2 regions of the Cytobacillus sp. SAFR-174 genome follow, and region 2 is predicted to be linked to the other one. Evidence: riboswitches for the same ligand, from Rfam matches in the RefSeq annotation. Region 2 holds a riboswitch; the other holds the start of a gene.
What was found. A riboswitch is a leader RNA that binds a small molecule or an ion and turns the genes downstream of it on or off. The one in region 2 is predicted to bind ZMP and ZTP.
Positions count from the first base shown of each region.

Region 1: it holds a riboswitch for ZMP and ZTP, as region 2 does, so the genes downstream of both, ACTHRG_RS14525 (phosphoglycerate dehydrogenase) here and ACTHRG_RS22405 (bifunctional 5,10-methylenetetrahydrofolate dehydrogenase/5,10-methenyltetrahydrofolate cyclohydrolase) in region 2, are expected to answer to the same signal.

Region 1 is NZ_JBQCMZ010000013.1:80,247-83,400, reverse strand. Features, by position in the region: gene ACTHRG_RS14535 (GerAB/ArcD/ProY family transporter) at 1-896, shown strand, start outside; gene ACTHRG_RS14530 (hypothetical protein) at 905-1,117, opposite strand; ZMP/ZTP riboswitch at 1,368-1,446, shown strand; gene ACTHRG_RS14525 (phosphoglycerate dehydrogenase) at 1,514-2,713, shown strand; gene ACTHRG_RS14520 (sigma factor-like helix-turn-helix DNA-binding protein) at 2,906-3,154, shown strand, end outside.
Region 2 is NZ_JBQCMZ010000033.1:32,670-35,823, forward strand. Features, by position in the region: gene ACTHRG_RS22395 (nucleoside hydrolase) at 1-415, shown strand, start outside; gene ACTHRG_RS22400 (hypothetical protein) at 586-1,074, shown strand; ZMP/ZTP riboswitch at 1,644-1,726, shown strand; gene ACTHRG_RS22405 (bifunctional 5,10-methylenetetrahydrofolate dehydrogenase/5,10-methenyltetrahydrofolate cyclohydrolase) at 1,811-2,692, shown strand; gene ACTHRG_RS22410 (cold-shock protein) at 2,906-3,106, shown strand.

The DNA.
Region 1 (3,154 bases), on a different contig from region 2:
TGAGAAAAATACTTGGAAAATACCTTGGAAGCCTTATAAGCTATATGTACATTATTTATTTCATTTATATCGCGTCCAGGGTTTTACGTGATGTTGAGGAATTGCTGATCAGTTCTCCTTATGCCAAAACCTCCATTATTACGCTGGGTATCTGTATGGTGTTTGCATTGATATACGCAGTTCATTTAGGTTTTGAGGTATTTGCAAGAGCAGGGATTATCTGTTTCGCCGTCATGACAGTCACTTTATTGCTAATCCTGATATTCTATGTGATCAGTGACTTGATTCACCTCGAAAATTTACGGCCTGTTTTGGCTAATGGATGGAAGCCGGTCATCGGGGAGATTTTTCCGGTTAATATGACGGTCCCCTATGGAGAATTGGTTTTATTTACGATGATCCTTCCTTTAATGAACCGGAAGACAAAGATTTTGAAAACAGGAAGTATGGCAATTGCTTATGTAGGCATTTATTTAACTATTAATACTATAATCTTAATTTGTATTCTTGGTGCAGACCTCCTTGAGCGTTCGGCCTTCCCGGCATTGGCTGCTGTTGGCTATATTGAAATTGGGGGATTTATTCAGCGTCTGGATCCTTTTATCATCCTATTGATTGTATTTCTGGGGTTTATTAAAGTGGGCATGTTCTTCTATTGTGCAGTAATCGGAATGAATAACCTTTTCAAAATGAAGCCAAATGTTTTTACCTCCTATTTTATGGGCGGGATTATTTGTCTTTCTTCCATTATGATTGCACCAAGCTATCAAAGCCATCTGGATGAAGGATTAAAAGTAGTGCCTTATTTCCTGCATATTGCTTTCCAATTCGCCATTCCTGCTGTATTGCTAGTATTGGCGTCAATGCAGCGTAAATGGAAACTGGGAAAAGTGTAAAATAGCGGTTATTTTTTCTTCTTTTCCTGTAACAAGTACATAACGAATAAACCAAGGATAAAAATTACCATAAGAAAATAATCTTCTCCCTGTGCGGAAGACAGAACACTTTTTATGCTTTGCCAGGATTCAAATAATGAATGACCCTGGATATAATCAAGAGAAACAATGAGGCCGATTGTACCGGCTAAGAGTGATAAGAGAATGAATAAAACACGCAAATGATTCACCCACAGGTATTAGGATATGTATTAGGTTTAACATGTTTTTTCTTTTATAAACTTTTAAGGAACCAAGTGTGGCAGGAAATCAAGAAATGAATATGGGATAAAAACCTGTTCTGCAGCATAATGTACAAATTTAGAAAAATATACTTTACTATTCATCAGAAAATAAATAAATTTTTATTTTTGTAAGCGCTTTAAAGGGTTGAAGTTTTCAGAAGACTTTGATAAGATTTAAAAAACCGAAAAGGCTGTGTGTAACTGGCGAGACGCGGATCACCGCGGGGGAGCACATAGTGTCGAAGCCGTTCGCCTGGGCAGAGGTAAGGGATTCTACCCTTGCCTCTTTCTGTTTTAAAATCTGACAAAGTTAGTTGAAAAGGGGAGAATCCAGTGAGTACCATGACTTTAGACAAAGTGAAGACGATTAAAACACTGAATGCCATTGCGCCAAGCGGTCTTGAAGTGTTTAACAAGGATCATTTTACAATCGATAATGAAAGCGGCAATCCGGATGCGATTGTTCTTCGCAGCTTTAATATGCATTCTATGGAATTGGGCGATCGTTTAAAAGCAATCGCACGTGCAGGTGCAGGCGTGAATAATATCCCGGTGGATAAATGCACTGAGCAGGGAATTGTCGTTTTTAATACACCTGGTGCCAATGCAAATGCAGTAAAAGAAATGGTGCTTACTTCATTGATGGCTTCATCCCGCAATCTTTTTGCAGGCATCGCCTGGACCAAAACGCTGAAAGATGAAGGAGACCAGATTCCAAAGCTTGTGGAAGCAGGGAAAAAGCAATTTGTCGGAAAAGAAATAAAGGGGAAAACGCTGGGTGTCATCGGATTGGGGGCAATTGGAGCACTTGTGGCCAATGATGCACTTGAACTTGATATGGATGTTGTTGGCTTTGATCCATTTATTTCTGTTGACACGGCCTGGAACCTGTCCCGCAATGTACAGCGTGCTATGAGCATCGAGCAGGTGTTTGCAGAATCTGACTATATTACTGTACATGTTCCATTAACCGATGATACAAGGGAAATGTTCAATGAAGATGCGTTTGGCATGATGAAAAAGGGTATTCACATCCTGAATTTCTCACGCGGGGAGCTTGTGAATGAAGCAGATATGGCAGCTGCCCTTGAAAACGGAAAAGTGGGTAAGTATATTACAGACTTCCCAAATGAAAATATCCTGAAAATGAAAAACGCAGTGGCCATTCCGCACCTTGGCGCGTCAACGAAGGAATCTGAGGAAAACTGTGCTGTCATGGCAGCAAGACAAGTGAAGCACTTCCTTGAAACAGGCAATGTCAAAAACTCAGTGAACTTCCCAAATGCTGCTCTTCCTTACACTGGCAAGCGGCGTGTCACTGCTTTTCATAAAAACATTCCCAATATGGTCGGCCAAATCACACTTGCCATTTCAAGCTACCAGCTGAATATCGCAGACATGGTGAACCGCAGCCGCGGTGAATATGCGTACACCATGATCGACATTGATAATAAGGTGAATGGCGATGTGATCCCTGGACTGCTTGAACAGATTAATCAAATAGAAGGCATTGTTACGTCACGGATTATATAAAAATGCAGCCTCAATTCCGATGGGATTGGGGCTTTTTTTGAAAGCACACAGAACTAATCTTAAAAATAGTATAGGTGCAGTATAAAATCAGCTATCCTTAGAATAAACTGATAAAAATTTTAATACCCCGTATCTTTTTGTTCTCTTATTGCGTTATAGAAGCAGAGATGTATTAAAGGAGTGAACAGGTTTATGAAGCATGGGAAAGTTCAGGCTGAATCAAGGAGTTCCTTAAAACAGAAGGAAAGCTGTATTGCAGATATCTATCCTTCACTGCAGAGATATAGCCGGTTTCTTGCACAGAACCGCTGGGATGGGGACGATCTATCTCATGAAGCAATCGTCCGCGCTTATAAAAACTATTTGCCTGAGAAAATTAATCAGGCTCTTTTAAAGAAGATTGTCTATAATTGCTGGATTGACACTCTTCGAAACAGAAAG
Region 2 (3,154 bases):
AGCAAAAAACATTTATATATTTCCTCTGAATGTAACAAATAAAGCGATTATCCGTCCTGAGACGATTAATTTTATCGCAAATAATACCCAGTCACCTTTTAAAGATTTAATCAAACCTGCTTATGATTATTATTACGAAGCTTACCAAAAGCTTGTTCCGGGAATTCAGGGTGCACCTCTCCATGATGTTCTTGTTTTAAGTGTTCTTACAAATCCAGATCTCGTCAAATATGTTAAACGAAGAGTGAGAATTGAACAGTTTGGAAAGGCCAAAGGAAAAAGCATAGCAGATTTTAGGCCTAAGCCGGAAGAGGAACCGCAGGAGACACTTGACAATATTGCGATGGAACTTGATATGGAACGGTTTGTCATTGATTTTATGGAGGTTTTCCTATCTCAGAAAAATCAGAAATAGCTTTTGACACATTGTGTTAAAAGCTTTTTTATTTGGGTTGAAGGGGAATGGGAAGTTCACATAGAATGTATTAACATGGAAGACCTTTGCGGTGAGTGGAAGATTCTTTCGAAATAATTAAAATGGCAAACTTGCGTCTCATTAATCAAAATCAAATGGAGGCTTTCGAATTGCTGAAAAATAAAAAGTTAAACATGACTCTTTCAATTCTCGGAATGGTCATAGCCATTGCCCTGGCATACAGTGTGCTTGTCTTTTTAAATAAGGATGATTCTAAGATGCAAAAGACCTCGGCAAATACGGAGGTAACCGCACAGGGATTAATGTACGATAATTTAGGAGACTTTATTGCTTCCAATCATACTTTTTATAATGAAACACTTGGCTGGGGCAGAGACCGTAAAGTCAACTGGTCTAAGCAAAGAGAGCAGGCTGATTTAATCGTCAACTCGCTTAAAAAAATATCAGCGGAGAATAAAAATCTTCAGACAGACCTTGGCACAATAAGAAGTCTGGCAGAAACTGTGCAGTCAGGCACCAAAGAAAAAGACGTATTAATCAAACTGCACCGGTATTTTCATGATCTGGATATAGGCTTTAATGACTATAAAGATACAACCGATTATTTTGATGTAACCGAGTACAAGGGAGAAAGCTAACCTAAGGGTGACAAGATTTTTTCTTGACAGATAACAGCATATAAGATATTATAGTGATTGAAGTATTTGAGGTATATTTTGAAGTCGTTAATTCACTTGGAATGTTCGGCATCCGAACCTTCTTTTTAGTGGAACTGCGGCTTTTTATTATGTTTTATGCTCTTTAGGATTTTGAAAGAGTAAGTATGTGTTTGTAATTAAGAATAATTTGTGTGGACAGCTTAACGCTGAATGTTCTTCTTAATCATCTTCTGTAAACCAGACACTTCTCCGTATTTTTACTTCAGTAAGTTTCTTACCATTTAATATTAAAATCTCAGAGAGCATCTAAGTCGGAAAGGATTCCGACCAACCTGATTCCCACTGGCGCGGTCTAGGAGCCGTAAGGATGGAAGAGAGGAAGGGCTTTCATTGTTTTAGGTAATAATTAATTAACTCAAATATATCACTTATAAGGACAGTATATGCTGTCCTTTTTTATTTACTTTAAAAAAACACGAACATTTTAATAAATTTCAGTTTAATTATTTGTGTTTTTGTGCTATTATCTACTCATTAGAATAGCTTTTCAAAATCGCAGTGACTGACGACAATGCGGAATCAACCGCTGGGGAGCTGCGTCTATGTATAGCCGGTCGTCTGGGCAGAGATAAGGGATACCCTTGTCTCTTTTTTTCATAACAAAATGGAAAAGCCCGCAAGCCGAATAGGTGCTTTTCCTATAGGAGGAATATGCATGGCGGAAAAAAAGATTATTCTTGATGGAATTGTTGTGGCAAAACATGTGAAAGACCAATTAAAGAATCGAATTGAAGAATTAAAGGTAAAGGGTGTTGAGCCTTGTTTAGCTACTATTTTAGTGGGAGATGATCCTTCGTCTGAAACGTATGTAAGAATGAAGGGAAATGCATGTGAAAAACTGGGGATCTTATCAAAACGTATCCATATGCCAAAGGATACAACAACAGTAGAACTGCTGGAGAAAATTGCAGAACTGAATGATGATCTTTCTGTACATGGAATCCTTCTTCAGCATCCCGTACCTGGACATATAGATGAACGCAAAGCTTTTGAAGCCATTGCAATTGAAAAAGACGTTGATGGTGTTACAAGCCTCGGATATGGTCAAACTGCTTTCGGCTATGGTGAATATCCTTCCTGTACACCTGCAGCTATTTTGGAAATTATGGATTTTTATAAATTGAATGCTGAAGGTATGCATGCTGTTGTCATCGGCAGAAGCCCAATCCTTGGCAAGCCGGTTTCTGCCCTTTTACTCAATCGAAATGCAACGGTCACAACCTGCCATTCATATACCCAAGATCTGCCCCGAATTGTAAAGCAGGCTGATATTGTAGTTGCAGCTGTAGGAAAACCTAACTTTGTTAAGGGTGAATGGATTAAAGAAGGGGCTATTGTTCTTGATGCCGGATATAATGAAGGAAATATTGGAGATGCAGAGTATGGCAGCTGTTTCGAAAAAGCGTTTGCTATTACACCTGTACCTGGTGGAGTAGGACCTGTTACGATTTCCATGCTTTTGAAACATACAGTTCTGGCTACGGAAAAGACGCTAACTAATAAGAAAATCATAAATAGTCAATTTATCCCTAATTAAAAATTGACCTCCAAAAGGATTGACTTATAGATGGGTGTCGTTTATTATTAAGTTAACGCTGTAAAGTTCGTAATATACTTTTTGGATAAGTAGACGTAGCTGCAAAGAAATGTAGGCGATCCTTCATCCTCATTTCTGGCAGCTGCGGCTTTTTTATGTTTAAGTTTATATGGTACATTATAGTGAAAAACAACTTATTGGGAGGCAACACAAATGAACACAGGTAAAGTTAAATGGTTTAATGCAGAAAAAGGTTTCGGATTCATCGAATCTTCAGAAGGTCAAGATGTATTCGTACACTTCTCCGCTATCCAAACTGAAGGTTTCAAAACTTTAGAAGAAGGTCAAGACGTTAATTTCGAAATCGTTGAAGGTAACCGTGGACCTCAAGCTGCTAACGTAACAAAAGCATAATTTTGCTTAAATGAGGTGATGCATGTCTAATCATGCATCACCTTTTTA